DNA from 3 places in the Streptomyces sp. NPDC058955 genome. Region 1 is predicted to be linked to each of the others. Evidence: predicted binding sites of a transcription regulator. Region 1 holds the regulator's gene; each other region holds the start of a gene.
What was found. The regulator HrcA, encoded in region 1, represses chaperone genes, less so after heat shock. The targets are predictions, from matches to a motif close to TTNGCACTCNGNNNNNCNGAGTGCNAA.
Positions count from the first base shown of each region.

Region 1 (5,825 bases):
CTTGCCGTAGAGGCGGCGGAGTTCGGGATTGCGCATGGGTGCGAGGAAGGCGGCTTCGAGCCGTTCCTTGACGTCGGTCATGCCGCCGACGTCGGCGAGGCGTACGGCCCCGGGCGCGTCCACGTCCCAGGCGGCGGCGTCCCCGGCGAGCCCGTCCCCGCCGTCGGCCTGCGGCTCGTCCAGGAACCGCGGCCCGACCAGGTCGGACACCTGCTCCTCGGCGGCGGCCCAATCGAAGGCCGGCTTCGCCTCGGGCCGGTCGGGGGCGGGCGGGGTCTCCGATACGGGCGGAATCCCCGCCACCGGAGGCTCCGGTACGGGCGCGGGCGCCACCGGAGGCTCCGGCGCGGGCGCGGGTGCGGGCGCGACCGGCGGCATCCCCATGGCGCGGACCATCAGGGCCCGGGCGGCGGCGTCCCCCGGCGCGTGCTGGAGGGCGACGGCCGCCTCCGTGACGGCCTCGTCGTTCCGCCCCTCGGCGAGGAGGAGTTCGGCGAAGTGGAGGCGCAGGGGCACGTCGCCGGGCGCGGCGGCGACCGCGGCGCGCAGACTGCGGATCAGGGGGGACTCGTCGGCCATGGGGGCCAGCCTAGAAAAGACCCGTGGCGCCCGGACAGCGGGTCCCCCCTGGGTGGTTCAGCCCCAGCGGCCGGTGCGGCCGAGGACGAGGGCGGTGGCCGCCGTGCCCGCCGTGGAGGTGCGCAGGACGCTCCGGCCGAGCCGGTACGGCTTCGCTCCCGCCGCCTCGAAGGCCGCCAGCTCCTCCGGGGAGACCCCGCCCTCGGGGCCGACGACCAGCACGACCGAACCCTTCGCGGGGAGTTCGGCGGTGGCGAGGGCGCCGCTCGGGTGGTCGCGGTCCTCGTGCAGGACGGCCGCGAAGTCGGCGGCGGCGAGCAGCTGGGCGACCTGCTTGGTGGTCATCAGGTCGGCGACCTCGGGGAAGCGGGTGCGGCGGGACTGCTTGCCGGCCTCGCGGGCGGTGGAGCGCCACTTGGCGAGCGCCTTGAGGCCGCGGTCGCCGCGCCACTGGGTGATGCAGCGGGAGGCCGCCCACGGCACGATCGCGTCGACGCCGGTCTCGGTCATGGTCTCGACGGCGAGTTCGCCCCGGTCACCCTTGGGGAGCGCCTGGACGACGGTGATCCGCGGCTCCTCCGCCGGCTCCTCGTGGTCCCCCGTCACCTCCACGGTCAGCCGGTCCTTGCCCTCGGTCTCCCGCACCACGCACTCGGCCCAGCGGCCCCGGCCGTCGGTGAGGACGAGCTCCTCGCCGGCCTGGAGGCGCTTCACGGAGACGGCGTGCCGCCCCTCGGGGCCCTCCAGGACGAAGGTGCCGACGCCGGGGACGGCGTCGACGACGAAGACGGGGGCGGTCATGAGGCACTCCTGAGGGCCGGGTCGGCGAGGTCGGTGAGGGCGGTGTCGAGTTCGGCGGCGAGCACCTCGACGAGCTCCCCGGCGGGCAGCTCGCGGGCCAGCCGGTGGCCCTGGCCCGCCCACAGGGCCATGCCCTGGGCGTCGCCGGCGTCGGCGGCGGCCTTCCGCAGCGGGGCGGTGAGGTGGTGGATCTCGGGGTAGCCGGCGGGGGCGTACGGGCCGTGCTCGCGCATGAAGCGGTTGACGAGCCCGCGGGCCGGGCGGCCGGAGAACGCCCGGGTGAGGGCGGTGCGGGTGAAGAGCGGGTCGGTGAGGGCCCGCTTGTGCAGCGGGTGGGCGCCGGACTCGGGGCAGACCAGGAAGGCGGTGCCGAGCTGGGCGGCGGCGGCCCCGGCGGCGAGCACGGCGGCGATCTGCGCGCCGCGCATCAGCCCTCCGGCGGCGACCAGCGGCAGCGCGGTGGTCTCCCGGACCTGGGCGAGGAGGGCGAGGACGCCGGTGCCGGGCTGCTCGTCGGCCGGGTCGTCGCGGTACGAGCCCTGGTGGCCGCCCGCCTCGACGCCCTGGACGCACAGCGCGTCGGCGCCCGCCGCCTGGGCCGTACGGGCCTCCTCGGCGGTGGTGACGGTGACGATCGTGTACGTACCGGCGCGGGCGAACGCCTCGAAGGTCTCGGGCTTCGGGCAGCCGAAGGTGAAGGAGACGACGGGGACGGGGTCCTCCAGCAGGATCGCCAGCTTGGACTCGTACCCGTCGTCGCGCGAGTCGTCGGTCTCACCGAGCCGGGTGCCGTACCAGCCGGCCTCCCCGGCCAGCTGGTGGCGGTAGACCTCGATGGCCGCGGGGTCGGCCGAGGGGCCGGTCTGCGGCATGAAGACGTTGACGCCGAAGGGCTGTCCGGTCAGCCCGCGGACCTGCTTGATCTCCTGGTAGAGACCGCCGGCCGTCTTGTACCCGGCGGCGAGGAAGCCGAGCGCGCCGGCCGCGCCGACGGCTCCGACGAGCGCGGGACTGGAAGCGCCACCCGCCATGGGGGCCTGCACGATCGGATACCGGAAGAGATCGTTCAGTGCGGTGGTGGACATATGGGCATCGTGTCATGCCCCTTGCCGGGCACGGGAAAGGGGCGGCACTCAGAGTGCCGCCCCTCTCACGCACAGATCACACGGGCCCCGACGGGCCCGGCCCCGTCAGCGCCCGTTGAAGGCATCCTTCAGCCGCGAGAACAGCCCCTGCTGACCCGGCTGGAACTGGCCCGTGGGCCGTTCCTCGCCGCGCAGCTTGGCCAGTTCGCGCAGCAGGCGCTCCTGCTCGGCGTCGAGCTTGCCCGGGGTCTGGACCTCGACGTGGACGATCAGGTCGCCGCGCCCGTTGCCCCGCAGGTGCGTGACGCCCCGGCCGTGCAGCGGGACCGACTGGCCGGACTGGGTGCCCGGCCGGATGTCGATCTCCTCCAGCCCGTCCAGCGTCTGGAGCTGCACCTTCGTGCCGAGCGCCGCCGCCGTCATCGGGAGGGTGACCGTGCAGTGCAGGTCGTCGCCGCGCCGCTGGAAGACCTCGTGCGGGGTCTCCTGGATCTCGACGTACAGGTCGCCGGCGGGGCCGCCGCCGGGGCCGACCTCGCCCTCGCCCGCGAGCTGGATCCGGGTGCCGTTGTCGACACCGGCGGGGATCTTGACGGTGAGCGTGCGGCGGGACCGGACCCGGCCGTCGCCCGCGCACTCGGGGCACGGGGTCGGGACGACGGTGCCGAAGCCCTGGCACTGGGGGCAGGGCCGGGAGGTCATGACCTGGCCGAGGAACGACCGGGTGACCTGCGAGACCTCGCCGCGGCCGCGGCACATGTCACAGGTCTGCGCGGAGGTGCCGGGCGCGGCACCCTCACCCGAACAGGTGGTGCAGACGACGGCCGTGTCGACCTGGATGTCCTTGGTGGTGCCGAAGGCCGCCTCGTTGAGGTCGATCTCCAGGCGGATCATGGCGTCCTGGCCGCGGCGGGTCCGCGAGCGCGGTCCGCGCTGCGAGGCCGTGCCGAAGAAGGCGTCCATGATGTCGGAGAAGTTGCCGAAGCCACCGGCTCCGAAGCCGCCCGCGCCGCCCCCGCCGGAGCTGGACAGCGGGTCGCCGCCGAGGTCGTAGACCTGCTTCTTCTGCGGGTCCGACAGGACCTCGTAGGCGGCGTTGATCTCCTTGAACCGCTCCTGCGTCTTCGGGTCCGGATTGACGTCCGGGTGAAGCTCGCGGGCGAGGCGGCGGAAGGCCTTCTTGATCTCGTCCTGGGAAGCGTCGCGGCGCACGCCGAGTGTGGCGTAGTAGTCCGTGGCCACTTACGACTCCGCCAGGATCTGTCCGACGTAACGTGCCACTGCGCGTACCGCTCCCATCGTTCCGGGGTAGTCCATGCGGGTCGGTCCGACCACGCCGAGTTTGGCGACTGCCTCGCCGCCCGAACCGTAGCCGACCGAGACGACGGACGTGGAGTTCAGTCCCTCGTAGGCGTTCTCGTGCCCGATGCGTACGGTCATGCCCGATTCCTTGACCTCGCCCAGCAGCTTGAGGAGCACGACCTGCTCCTCCAGGGCCTCCAGGACGGGCCTGATCGTCAGCGGGAAGTCGTGTCCGAAGCGGGTGAGATTGGCGGTGCCGCCGATCATCAGCCGCTCCTCGTGCTCCTCCACGAGCGTCTCCAGGAGGGTCGCCAGCACGGTCGAGACCGTGGCGCGCTCCTCGGGCTCCTCGAACGACTCGGGGAGGTCCTGCACCAGCTGCGGCACGTCGGCGAAGCGACGGCCGCCGACCCGGCTGTTCAGCCGGGCCCGCAGATCGGCGAGGGAGGTCTCGCCGAACGGCGCGGGACAGTCGATCACCCGCTGCTCGACCCGTCCGGTGTCCGTGATGAGGACGAGCATCAGCCGGGCCGGGGCCAGCGACAGCAGCTCGACGTGCCGGATGGACGAACGGGTCAGCGACGGGTACTGCACGACGGCGACCTGCCGGGTCAGCTGCGCGAGCAGCCGCACCGTGCGGCCCACGACGTCGTCGAGGTCCACGGCGCCGTCGAGGAAGTTGTGGATGGCGCGCCGCTCGGGGGTCGAGAGCGGCTTGACGCCGGCCAGCCGGTCCACGAAGAGGCGGTAGCCCTTGTCCGTGGGGATCCGGCCGGCGCTGGTGTGGGGCTGGGCGATGTACCCCTCCTCCTCCAGCACCGCCATGTCGTTGCGCACGGTGGCGGGAGAGACGCCGAGCTTGTGGCGCTCGGTGAGCGCCTTGGAACCGACCGGTTCCTCCGTCCCGACGTAGTCCTGGACGATGGCGCGCAGTACCTCGAGTCTGCGTTCGCTCAGCACGCGCACACCTCCCGTTCCGGCCGTTCCGGTTGCTCCGCTTTTGGCACTCGCCCTGTCCGAGTGCCAGGAAACCCCCGGCCAGTGTACGGCCGGGGCCGTCGCTCCTGGCAAGGAGGCGGACCCGCTAGCGTCGGCGACATGGACATCGACGAAGCGGTATGGGCGGCTCAGGGGTGGGAACGGCTCGCGGTCGGGGTGGGCCGACGGCGCCTCCCGGGCTGGGACGCGACCACCGGTCTGGTCGTGGGGGACAAGGCGGTTCTGCTCTACGACACGGGCTCCACGCTCGCCGAGGGCGCCGGGATCCGGGCCCAGGCGGAGGCGATCACCGGCGGCCGGCGCGTGACGCACATCGCACTCGGCCACCCCCACTTCGACCACGTCCTCGGCACGGCCGCCTTCGCCGGCGCGGAGGTCTTCGGCGCGGTCGGCACGGACGAGCTCCTCGGCTCCGCGCACGGCCGCGAGGAGCTGTACACGGACGCGGTGCGCCAGGGCGTCGACGAGCGGGCCGCGGCGGAGGCGGCGGAGGCGCTGGTGGCCCCCCGCCACACCGTCACCGGCGAGTGGACCCTCGACCTGGGCGGCCGGCAGGTCCTCCTGGCCAATCTGGGCCCCGCCCACTCCGGGCACGACCTGGTCGTCTGCGTGCCGGGCGAGCGCGAGGTCGTCTTCTGCGGCGACCTGGTCGAGGAGTCCGGCGAGCCCCAGGCAGGCCCGGACGCGGTCGGCGCCCGCTGGCCCGACGCCCTCGACCGCCTCCTCGCCCTCGGCGGCGAGGACGCCCTGTACGTCCCCGGCCACGGCGCGACCGTCGACGCGGCTTTCGTCCGACGCCAGCGCGATGAACTGGCACGCCGCTTCCAGGTGTCGTAGCGTCCCCGGAATGCGGCCGCGACCCGGACCTGAAGCCCCCCTGGCCGCATCCCCCGGCAGGACCCACCGACAGCGCACCCGGAGGACTGGAACCCGTGCGTAGCTACGACGCCGACCTCACCCCGCCGTGGAAGCGCACGGCCCCCGTCCCCGAGGTCCCGGCCGATCCCGATCTGGTCGTGGAGGAGGTCGCGACGGGCTTCTGCGGGGCGGTGATCCGCT
Region 1 covers NZ_JBHYKM010000012.1:34,867-40,691, forward strand. The annotation lists gene ACFW1I_RS07885 (AAA family ATPase) at 1-579, opposite strand, end outside; gene ACFW1I_RS07890 (16S rRNA (uracil(1498)-N(3))-methyltransferase) at 637-1,380, opposite strand; gene ACFW1I_RS07895 (nitronate monooxygenase) at 1,377-2,465, opposite strand; gene dnaJ (molecular chaperone DnaJ) at 2,571-3,707, opposite strand; gene hrcA (heat-inducible transcriptional repressor HrcA) at 3,708-4,727, opposite strand; gene ACFW1I_RS07910 (MBL fold metallo-hydrolase) at 4,866-5,603, shown strand; gene ACFW1I_RS07915 (DUF3097 domain-containing protein) at 5,699-5,825, shown strand, end outside.

Region 2 (5,825 bases), on a different contig from region 1:
AGCCGACGGTCGCCCGGGTGGACTGCTCGACGCCGTTCGGCGTGAAGTACATGCGGTACGCGTCCTCGGCGCCGAACTTCGCCACCGCGCGCTGCCGCAGCCGGGCCTGCCCGAGGGCCGCCGAGACCAGGTCGGCGGGGTGGTCGCGGCGCAGCCGGGAGGCGACCGCCAGCTCCTGGGCGGGGTCGTAGTCGCGCAGGGCGGCGAGGAGGGTCTGGCCCTCGGGGGTGAGCAGGGCGGTGAAGGCGGCGAGGTCGGTCACCGTCCCATTCTCCCTGTGGGCCGGGCGGGGGACCGTGGGGCCGGCTCGGCGGTGTCGCGGCCGGACGGGCGGGTCGCGCTGACAGGATGCGGCGCCATACCGGTCGTACGACAAAAGGAAGAAATGATGGCAAAGGGTCACTCCCGTCGTGCCCTGGGTGCCGCGCTCCTCGTCGCCGCGCTCACCTCCACCGCCGCCTGCTCCGGCGGTTCCGACGCCCCGGGCGCGGGCAGCGGCGGCGCCCCCGCGCCCGCCGCCGGCCAGCAGGCCCCGGTGAAGACCGCCGCCCAGCTGGCCCGGGAGAAGAAGGCCGCGCTGGCGAAGCGGCGGGCCGCCCGGGCCGTGGCCGCGAAGAAGTGGGGCCTCAAGCTGACCCCCCTCGAAGCGCCCGCCCCGCCGAGGAGCAAGCCGAGGATCACCACCCGGAAGGGATTCGAGACCGACGGCGAGGGACTGCCGCCCGTCTTCACCACCGTCCCCACCAAGGAGAAGATCGTCTTCCTGACGATCGACGACGGCGCCGAGAAGGACCCCGAGCTGATCCGGATGATGGCCGATCTGGACATCCCCTACAGCGCCTTCCTCAGCGACTACGTGGTCAGCGACGACTACGCCTACTTCGCGAAGATGCAGAAGTCCCAGCCGCGCGGGATCTCCCTCCACAACCACACCCTCAACCACAAGTACCTGCCGGGGCTCTCCTACGCGCGCCAGAAGCGCGAGATCTGCGGCATGCAGGACGTCATCGAGAAGAAGTACGGCAAGCGCCCCGAGCTCTTCCGCCCGCCGTACGGCAACTACAACGAGGACACCCTGCGCGCCGCCAAGTCCTGCGGCGTCAAGGCCGTCCCGCTCTGGGCCTCCGAGGCGTTCCCCGACCACATGGAGTGGCGCGAGTGGGACCGCGACCTGCACCCCGGCGACATCGTCCTCACCCACTTCCGCGGCGAGGAGGACTGGAAGGGCAGCATGCCCGACATGATCCGCCGGGCGATGAACGTGATCACGTCCAAGGGGTACGCGGTCGCCCGGCTGGAGGACTACGTATGAGCCGGCTCCGCCCGCTCGTGGTCGCCGCCCTCCTCCTCGGCCTCACCGGCTGCGCCTCCGCCGTCGACCCGCTCGAACGCCTCGGCCGCAAGGCCGTGGAGCGGGTCGGCGACGACAGGGACGCCGACCGCGGACCGGTCCGCGCGGAGGGGGGCCCGCGCTCCTAGCGGGCGGTGGCCACGGCGACGACCGCCGTGAGGACGGCGAGCAGACCCGTCGCGACCAACTGGGTCCACGCGGCCAGGCGCCAGCCCTGGCTCCGCAGGGCCCAGCAGGTCACCCCCGTGACCGCCGCGAGGCCGGCGAACCAGCAGGCGGGGACCCAGTCCGGCGGGGGCGGCGGACCGGGATAGCGGACGTCGCCCATGGCCCGCAGCCCCATCAGGACCATGACCGCCACGGTGACGAGGGCGTCCGCCGCCAGCAGCAGGACGGAGAGGGCGAGATCGGGGAGCGGGCGGACCCGGGGCGGGGCGGTGGTCATCTCCGTACCTTCGTACGGAACCCCGGACTCCGCGCGTACGTTCCCCGGATCGAGACCGGATCGCGGCGCCGGCACGCCCTTCCGGGGCCGCCACCGGGTGAGGAATTGGCACTCCGCTTGACCGAGTGCTAATCGCGGTCATAGTCTCGGCTCTGGCACTCCCCACCGGAGAGTGCCAACACAGCGACGGGCAGGTCCGGCACCCGCGACGACGGATCGACCTGGTCGCCACCTCAGACAGTTAACCCCGCGAGATCTCCGAAGGGGGAGGTCGGATCGTGACGACCGCCAGCTCCAAGGTTGCCATCAAGCCGCTCGAGGACCGCATCGTGGTCCAGCCGCTCGACGCCGAGCAGACCACGGCCTCGGGCCTGGTCATCCCGGACACCGCGAAGGAGAAGCCCCAGGAGGGCGCCGTCCTCGCCGTGGGCCCGGGCCGCTTCGAGAACGGCGAGCGCCTGCCGCTCGACGTCAAGGTCGGCGACGTCGTGCTCTACAGCAAGTACGGCGGCACCGAGGTGAAGTACAACGGCGACGAGTACCTCGTCCTCTCGGCCCGCGACGTGCTCGCGATCATCGAGAAGTAAGAGACGCCGTACCCGCAGTGCACCGCGCCCCTGACCCCTTGATCTCTTGGGCGTCCAGGGGCGCGGTTGTTTTCTCCACACGATTTCCGAGAGGGCTGAATCGCTCCCATGGCGAAGATCCTGAAGTTCGACGAGGACGCCCGTCGCGCCCTTGAGCGCGGCGTCAACAAGCTGGCCGACACGGTGAAGGTGACGATCGGCCCCAAGGGCCGCAACGTCGTCATCGACAAGAAGTTCGGCGCGCCCACCATCACCAACGACGGTGTCACGATCGCCCGCGAGGTCGAGATCGAGGACCCGTACGAGAACCTCGGCGCCCAGCTCGTCAAGGAGGTGGCGACCAAGACCAACGACATCGCGGGTGACGGCACCACCACCGCCACCGTGCTCGCCCAGGCGCTCGTCCGCGAGGGTCTGCGCAACGTCGCCGCCGGCGCCTCCCCGGCCGCCCTGAAGAAGGGCATCGACGCCGCCGTCAAGGCCGTCTCCGAGGACCTGCTCGCCACCGCGCGCCCGATCGAGGACAAGTCCGACATCGCCGCCGTCGCCGCGCTCTCCGCCCAGGACCAGCAGGTCGGCGAGCTCATCGCCGAGGCCATGGACAAGGTCGGCAAGGACGGTGTCATCACCGTCGAGGAGTCCAACACCTTCGGCCTGGAGCTGGAGTTCACCGAGGGCATGGCCTTCGACAAGGGCTACCTCTCCCCGTACATGGTCACCGACCAGGAGCGTATGGAGGCCGTCCTCGACGACCCGTACATCCTGATCAACCAGGGCAAGATCTCCTCGATCCAGGACCTGCTGCCGCTGCTTGAGAAGGTCGTCCAGGCGGGTGGCTCCAAGCCGCTGCTGATCATCGCCGAGGACGTCGAGGGCGAGGCCCTCTCCACCCTCATCGTCAACAAGATCCGCGGCATCTTCAACGCCGTGGCCGTCAAGGCCCCCGGCTTCGGCGACCGCCGCAAGGCGATGCTCCAGGACATGGCCACCCTCACCGGTGCCACCGTCATCGCCGAGGAGGTCGGCCTCAAGCTCGACCAGGCCGGTCTGGACGTGCTGGGCACCGCCCGCCGCGTGACCGTCTCCAAGGACGACACCACCATCGTCGACGGTGGCGGCAAGTCCGAGGACGTCGCGGGCCGCGTCGCCCAGATCAAGGCCGAGATCGAGAACACGGACTCCGACTGGGACCGCGAGAAGCTCCAGGAGCGCCTCGCGAAGCTGGCCGGCGGCGTGTGCGTGATCAAGGTCGGCGCCGCCACCGAGGTGGAGCTGAAGGAGAAGAAGCACCGTCTGGAGGACGCCATCTCCGCGACCCGCGCCGCGGTCGAGGAGGGCATCGTCTCCGGTGGTGGCTCCGCGCTCGTCCACGCCGTCAAGGTGCTGGAGGACAACCTCGGCAAGACCGGCGACGAGGCCACCGGTGTCTCCGTCGTCCGCCGCGCCGCCGTCGAGCCGCTGCGCTGGATCGCCGAGAACGCCGGCCTGGAGGGCTACGTCATCACCTCCAAGGTCGCCGACCTCGACAAGGGCCAGGGCTTCAACGCCGCCACCGGCGAGTACGGCGACCTGGTCAAGGCCGGCGTCATCGACCCGGTGAAGGTCACCCGCTCCGCCCTGGAGAACGCCGCCTCCATCGCCTCCCTGCTCCTCACCACCGAGACCCTCGTGGTGGAGAAGAAGGAGGAGGAGCCGGCGGACCACGGCCACGGCCACGGTCACGGCCACTCCCACTGAGGCACGCCGCAGTCGTTGTCCCAGGCCCCGGGGGGCCCCGCCGCCGGGGGCCCCGCGCGCGCGCGGGAGCGGGGCAGGCCCGCCGCCCCCCCGCGGAGCCCCCGTGTGCCGCTCCGCTCGCGGGGGGGGGGGGGGGGGGCGGGGGGCGGGGGGGGGCGCCCCCCCGGCCGCTCGGTGCTTCCTCCGTTCACGCCTCCACGGCGCCGAGCTGCCCCATCAGGCCGAGCAGGTCGTACTGCCACCAGCCCTCGACCGCCTTGCCGTCCTCCCGGAAGCGGTGGACGACCATCCCGGTCATGCTCACCTCCATGCCGGTGGGCTGGATCCCCATGAAGTCGCCGTTGTGCGTGCCGTTCCACGTCCACCGGGTGCAGACCCGGTCGCCGTCGGCGATCTGGTCCTCGATGGTGAAGGCGAAGTCGAACCCCGCCCGCCACATCTCCGCCTCGCGCCGCAGCGCGTCCATGCCGTAGACGTCGCTCGGGTTGCTCGGGTCGTGGTCGTGGTAGCCCTCGGCGAAGACCTCGTCGAGCGGCGGCAGCTCCCCGGGCGAGGAGATCAGCTCGAAGAACCGCCGCGCGTTCGCCTTGTACAGCGCCTCGTCCCGGACCACGTCCAGGTCCGTGAAGGTCGGCATCTCGTCACAGAGGGCGACCATCTCCCGGAAGATCCGGTCGGTCTCCGGCAGCTGCGAGTTGCGCATGGCCACGTCGTACGAGGGGAACTCGACGATCTCCACGATGTGCGAGGCGTCGGACCGGTCCGTCCCGACGATGCTGTGGGTGGCGGTCCGTTTCCCCCGGGTCTCCTCGACCCACCGGTCCATGAGCCGGTTGAGCTCCTCGACCCGGCTCGTCCTGCACTCGATGATCTGCACGAAGGTCATGGCCGCCTCCGACCGGGCGAAGCCGCGGATGGACCTCTCCAGTCTAGGCCGAGTGGGTGAGGTCGGCGGCTCTGACCTCCTCGGCGAAGGGCTCGCCCCGGGTGTAGCGGGCGATCTCCGCCAGGGCCTGGTCGGTCATCCGGTGCAGCTCGTTGCCGAGCGAGCCGGCGATGTGGGGGGTCAGGAGGACGTTGGGGAGGCTGTAGAGCGGGGAGTCCGCCGGAGGGAGTTCCGGGTCGGTCACGTCGAGGACCGCGTGGAGGCGGCCCGCGGTCAGATGGGGGAGGAGGGCGTCCTCGTCGATCAGGGAGCCCCGGGAGGTGTTGATCAGGGTGGCGCCGTCGGGCAGGGCGGCGAGCTGGCGGGCCCCGATCATGCGGTACGTGGACGGGAGTTGGGGCGCGTGCACGGAGACCACCGAGCTGCGGGCGCAGAGTTCGTCCAGGCCGGCGAGGGCCGCGCCCGGCGGCGGGGCCGTCAGGTACGGGTCGTACAGCAGCACCTCGACGTCGAAGGGGCGCAGCAGTTCGACGACCCGGCGGCCGATGCGGGAGGCGCCGACGATGCCGACCGTGCGGCGGTAGTTGCCCCAGTCGGCGGACTCGGCGAGCCAGGCGTGGTCGGCGCGGAGTTCGGCGTACCGCTGGGCCGAGCGCAGCACCCGCTTCCCGGCGAAGAGGATCGCGGCGAGGGTGTACTCGGCGACCGGCAGGGCGTTGGCGGCGGCGGCGCTGGTGACCCGGAGGCCGCGTTCCCAGCAGGCGTCGGTGATGTGGTGCTTGACCGAACCGGCCGCGTGCACCACGGCCTTCAGGCGCG
Region 2 covers NZ_JBHYKM010000026.1:20,484-26,308, reverse strand. The annotation lists gene ACFW1I_RS13145 (methyltransferase domain-containing protein) at 1-262, opposite strand, end outside; gene ACFW1I_RS13140 (polysaccharide deacetylase family protein) at 389-1,312, shown strand; gene ACFW1I_RS13135 (hypothetical protein) at 1,309-1,479, shown strand; gene ACFW1I_RS13130 (hypothetical protein) at 1,476-1,796, opposite strand; gene groES (co-chaperone GroES) at 2,075-2,383, shown strand; gene groL (chaperonin GroEL) at 2,492-4,120, shown strand; gene ACFW1I_RS13115 (ester cyclase) at 4,308-5,006, opposite strand; gene ACFW1I_RS13110 (hydroxyacid dehydrogenase) at 5,050-5,825, opposite strand, start outside.
Region 2: the regulator HrcA is predicted to act here: its motif matches at 1,902-1,928, upstream of groES (co-chaperone GroES).

Region 3 (5,825 bases), on a different contig from region 1:
TAGTGCGGCCCGCTGGTGTCGGCCGGGTCGACGACCATGCTGTCGATCGAGACCGGCGCGGCCGGCTTCCCGCCGACCGTGAGCAGCGGGGCCGTGGTCGCCGGGTCGCCGGGGGAGCGCTCGACGTCCGCGCCGGAGATGTCGCAGCGGTTCAGCGGCGCCCCGCTGGGTCCCCGGTACGTGCCGTCGTTGCCGCCCCAGGAGAGCCGGGCGTACGCCACCTCCGCGCCCTCGGGGATCCGGACCCGGCCGGTGCTGGAGCCGTGGTCGCCGCCGGTGCCGTCGGTGTCGAGGCGCCGCATGACGAAGGCGTTGTTGTTGTCGGCGCCCTCGCCCCTGGTGGCGGCGGCGCAGCGGGCCGCCAGGTCGGCGGGGGCGGTCGGGCAGCCCATGACGGTGTTGCCGAGGGTGGTGAAGTCCCCGTACAGGGACTCCTGGTACCGCTGCCCGAAGGGTTCGACGACATCGGCGGCGGCCGGTCCGGCCGCCGCCAGCGGGAGGGCGGTCGCGGCGAGGAGGCCCGCCGCGAGCACCCGGGCGGGGTGAGATCGTACGAAGCGCATAAAAGGGCAATGTAGGCAAAACGCATCATCTACGGGCGTTACGCCACGCGGCGGTGCGCTCGCTCCTCGACCGCGGCCCCGTCGCCGCCCCGGTCAGGCCACGCGCCGCTGCGCGTACTCCGTGATCTCGGCCATCGGCGGGCGCTCCTCCGTGTCCACCGCGTACGTCCGCGGCTCGAAGCCCTCCGGCCCCCGCTCGAACTGGGTCAGCCGGGGGCGTACGAGATGGCCGCGGGAGAGCCGCAGCTGCGCCGTCCGGTAGATCGCCGCCGCCATCCGGCCCAGCGCCCGGCCGTCCTGGTGCCGGTGCTTGCGCACGCCCACGTCCACCTGCGCGAGCGCGTCCAGGCCCACCGTGTGCAGCGCGTCGACGAGCAGGCCCAGCTCCACTCCGTAACCGACGGGGAAGGGGAGCCGTTCGAGCAGCGAGCGGCGCGCCGCGTACTCGCCGCCCAGCGGCTGGACGAAGCCGGCCAGCCGCGGCCAGTGCAGATTGAGCAGCGGGCGCGCCACCAGTTCCGTCACGCGTCCGCCCTGACCAGGGGTGTCTCCGAACGGGCGGTCGTACATCGCCTTCACGAAGTCCACGTCCGGGTCCGTGAGCAGCGGGCCCACGATCCCCGTCACGAAGTCCGCCGAGAAGTCCCGCAGGTCCGCGTCGACGAAGCAGACCACGTCCCCGCTCGTCACCATGAGTGAGCGCCACAGGACCTCGCCCTTGCCCGGGACGGCCGGGATCCGGGGGAGTATGTCGTCCCGCGCGACCACCCGCGCGCCGGCCGCCGCCGCGACCTCGGCCGTGCGGTCCGTGGAGCCCGAGTCGATCACCACCAGCTCGTCCACCAGCGGCACCGCCTCGGTCATCAGCTCGCGCCGGATCACGCTGACGATGTCCCCGACGGTCGCCTCCTCGTTCAGCGCGGGCAGCACCACGCTGACCGTCGTCCCCCGCTTGGCGGCGAGCACCCGCTCCAGGGGCCGGTCGGACACGGACCAGGACCGCCGGGTCAGCCAGCGCTCCACTTCTTCCAGCAACGTGATCTCCATCTCGCGGATCGGACGACCGTCTCCACCTTCGAAGCCTTCGGTTACAGTCTTGAACAACGCGGAGGCCCGATGCATGTCGGGGTCCCACCCGCGTCCCACAATCGAATACCGCTCATCCAGAGGGGCAGAGGGATACGGCCCGTTGAAGCCCCGGCAACCCTCCAGTCGGTTTGTCTTGCGCCAGCGAGGCCCCCGGCTAGGGAAGGTGCCAAATCCGTCTCATGGCGAAATGCGCCGTGAGGAAGATGAGGAGAAAGGGCCTCGCCTCCATGGCTGTACAGACCGTCGCACCCGCCACCGCCGCTGCCGACAACGCCGCCCCCGCCCCCGCCGTCGACCTCGGTCCCGCGTCCGGACTTTCCTGCCGCGAGTGCGGCGAGGTCTTCGCCCTCGGCCCGATCTTCGCCTGTGAGCTGTGTTTCGGCCCGCTCGAAGTGGCCTACGACCTGCCGGCCGGCGACCCCGAGGAGCTGCGGAAGCGGATCGAGGCCGGCCCCGCGAACATCTGGCGGTACGCGCCCCTGCTGCCCGTCCCCGCCGACGTCGCCGAGAAGCCGAACCTGAACCCCGGCTGGACCCCGCTCGTCAAGGCCGACAACCTCGCCCGCGAGATCGGCGTCGCCCCCGGCAAGCTCTACGTCAAGGACGACTCCGGCAACCCGACCCACTCCTTCAAGGACCGGGTCGTCGCCCAGGCCATCGAGGCCGCCCGCGCCTTCGGCTTCACCACCCTCTCCTGCTCCTCCACCGGCAACCTGGCCGGCGCCGTCGGCGCCGCCGCCGCCCGCGCCGGCTTCCGCTCCTGCGTCTTCATCCCGCACGACCTGGAGCAGGGCAAGGTCGTCATGGCCGGTGTCTACGGCGGTGACCTGGTCGCCATCGAGGGCAACTACGACGACGTCAACCGCTTCTGCTCCGAGCTCATCGGCGACCCGCTCGGCGAGGGCTGGGGCTTCGTCAACGTCAACCTGCGTCCGTACTACGGCGAGGGCTCCAAGACGCTCGCGTACGAGATCTGCGAGCAGCTCGGCTGGGTCATCCCCGACCAGCTGGTCATCCCGATCGCCTCCGGCTCCCAGCTCACCAAGATCGACAAGGGTCTGCAGGAGCTCATCAAGCTCGGCCTGGTCGAGGACAAGCCGTACAAGATCTTCGGCGCCCAGGCCGAGGGCTGCTCCCCGGTGTCGGCGGCCTTCAAGGCCGGCCACGACGTGGTCCGCCCCCAGAAGCCGAACACCATCGCCAAGTCCCTCGCGATCGGCAACCCGGCCGACGGCCCGTACGTCCTCGACATCGCCCGCCGCACCGGCGGCGCGGTGGAGGACGTGAACGACGAGCAGGTCGTCGACGCGATCAAGCTGCTGGCCCGGACCGAGGGCATCTTCGCCGAGACGGCGGGCGGCGTGACCGTCGGCGTGGCGCGCAAGCTCGTCGAGGCCGGCGTCATCGACCCGAACCTCACCACCGTCGTCCTCAACACCGGCGACGGGCTCAAGACCCTGGACGCCGTGGCCGACAGCTCTCAGGCGACCGCCACCATCCGCCCGAGCCTGGACGCGTTCCGCGACGCGGGCCTGGCCCACTGAAAGGTCCGTGAAGCCACCATGGCCGTGAACGTCCGCATCCCCACCATCCTCCGCACCTACACCGGCGGTCAGGCCGAGGTCGCCGCCGAGGGCGCGACCCTCGCCGAGGTCATCGCCGACCTGGAGAAGAACCACACCGGCATCGCCGCCCGCGTCCTCGACGACCAGGGCAAGCTGCGCCGCTTCGTGAACGTCTACGTGAACGACGACGACGTCCGCTTCGAGCAGGGCCTGGAGACCGCCACGCCGGACGGCGCGGGCGTCTCGATCATCCCGGCCGTCGCCGGCGGTTGCTGACCGTTACCTGTTGGTAGCCTCCGCTACAGAATTGCCCCTTCCGCGAGAGAAAGCGGAGGGGGCAATTCTGCATGGTTGAGCGCGGTAGAGTTGGGGAAGTCCCCTCCGCCGCTCATGCCGGACGCATATGAGGGCGGGCTCGGACCTGACAAGAATGCGACAACAAGCGGCCGAAAAGCGCGCACAGTCTGCCCCTTATGTGCCTTTCGCCCGGCCCGACTTGCCCCGCAATTCCAGCATTTCTTCCTGATCCCCCTTTCCGCTCCCCTCAGAATTCCCGGTCGATTGCCCTGTTGCAGAGGGCAGTTGGACAGATACATTCAGCGGCGGTCGACGCGTTCCGGCGCAGGTTCTGACCCGGGTCCGCGAAGTGCGGGTCCGCTCAAGGGCCAGTACGTAATAGGGGAGTTAGGCATGGCTCAGGGCACCGTCAAGTGGTTCAACGCGGAGAAGGGCTACGGCTTCATCGCGGTCGACGGTGGTGCGGATGTTTTCGTCCACTACAGCGCCATCCAGATGGATGGGTACCGCAGCCTCGAAGAGGGCCAGCGAGTCGAGTTCGAGATCTCGCAGGGTCAGAAGGGTCCGCAGGCGGACATGGTCAAGGTGACCGCCTGAGGCGCGGCGCGATCGGCCACCGACGTCTCGTCGTCGAGGGGCCCGCATCCCCAGGGATGCGGGCCCCTCACGCGTTCCCGGACCCGGTGGCGTGGAGGTGCCCGATCCACGAGAGTCGCTTGCGCCCGCCCGTCGCCCGGCCACCACCCCTATAGGAGCCTCTTCGAGGCGCTTGCACTCTCCTGGGTCGAGTGCTAATCATTGGCGTTAGCACTCGGAAGGTGAGAGTGCTACGAGGACCGAGCACGGCGAGGCCGCCGACCCGGGTGGGGCAAGGAACCACGCGGAACGCGGAGGCCGTCCGTCGCGGGCGTCGGCGCGGTCCTGGAGCGTTATCCACCCCATGTCCGGGAGGACCACTTCACATGGCCAAGATCATCGCGTTCGACGAGGAGGCCCGGCGCGGTCTCGAGCGCGGCATGAACCAGCTCGCTGACGCCGTCAAGGTCACCCTCGGCCCCAAGGGCCGTAACGTCGTCCTCGAGAAGAAGTGGGGCGCCCCCACGATCACCAACGACGGTGTCTCCATCGCCAAGGAGATCGAGCTCGAGGACCCGTACGAGAAGATCGGCGCCGAGCTGGTCAAGGAAGTCGCCAAGAAGACGGACGACGTCGCCGGCGACGGCACGACCACCGCCACCGTCCTCGCCCAGGCGCTCGTCCGCGAGGGTCTCCGCAACGTCGCCGCCGGCGCCAACCCGATGGCCCTCAAGCGCGGCATCGAGAAGGCCGTCGAGGCCGTCTCCGGCGCCCTGCTCGACCAGGCGAAGGAGGTCGAGACGAAGGAGCAGATCGCCTCCACCGCCTCCATCTCCGCCGCCGACACGCAGATCGGCGAGCTCATCGCCGAGGCGATGGACAAGGTCGGCAAGGAAGGCGTCATCACCGTCGAGGAGTCCCAGACCTTCGGTCTGGAGCTGGAGCTCACCGAGGGCATGCGCTTCGACAAGGGCTACATCTCGGCGTACTTCGCCACCGACATGGAGCGTATGGAGGCGTCGCTCGACGACCCGTACATCCTCATCGTCAACTCCAAGGTCTCGTCCGTGAAGGACCTGATCCCGCTCCTCGAGAAGGTCATGCAGTCCGGCAAGCCGCTGCTGATCATCGCCGAGGACGTCGAGGGCGAGGCGCTCTCCACCCTGATCGTCAACAAGATCAAGGGCACCTTCCGCTCCGTGGCCGTCAAGGCCCCGGGCTTCGGCGACCGCCGCAAGGCCATGCTCCAGGACATCGCCATCCTCACCGGCGGCACGGTCATCTCCGAGGAGGTCGGCCTCAAGCTGGAGTCGGCCGGTCTCGACCTGCTGGGCCGCGCCCGCAAGGTCGTCATCACCAAGGACGAGACCACCATCGTCGACGGTGCCGGTGACAGCGAGCAGGTCGCGGGCCGCGTGAACCAGATCCGCGCCGAGATCGAGAACAGCGACTCCGACTACGACCGCGAGAAGCTCCAGGAGCGCCTCGCGAAGCTCGCCGGCGGCGTGGCGGTCATCAAGGCCGGTGCCGCGACCGAGGTCGAGCTCAAGGAGCGCAAGCACCGCATCGAGGACGCCGTGCGCAACGCCAAGGCGGCCGTCGAGGAGGGCATCGTCGCCGGCGGTGGCGTGGCCCTGCTCCAGGCGTCCAGCGTCTTCGAGAAGCTGGAGCTGGACGGCGACGAGGCCACCGGTGCCGCGATCGTCAAGCTCGCCCTGGAGGCCCCGATCAAGCA
Region 3 covers NZ_JBHYKM010000024.1:52,185-58,009, reverse strand. The annotation lists gene ACFW1I_RS12555 (hypothetical protein) at 1-563, opposite strand, end outside; gene ACFW1I_RS12550 (glucosyl-3-phosphoglycerate synthase) at 657-1,598, opposite strand; SAM riboswitch class I at 1,720-1,862, shown strand; gene thrC (threonine synthase) at 1,880-3,196, shown strand; gene ACFW1I_RS12540 (MoaD/ThiS family protein) at 3,215-3,493, shown strand; gene ACFW1I_RS12535 (cold-shock protein) at 3,908-4,111, shown strand; gene groL (chaperonin GroEL) at 4,477-5,825, shown strand, end outside.
Region 3: the regulator HrcA is predicted to act here: its motif matches at 4,283-4,309, upstream of groL (chaperonin GroEL).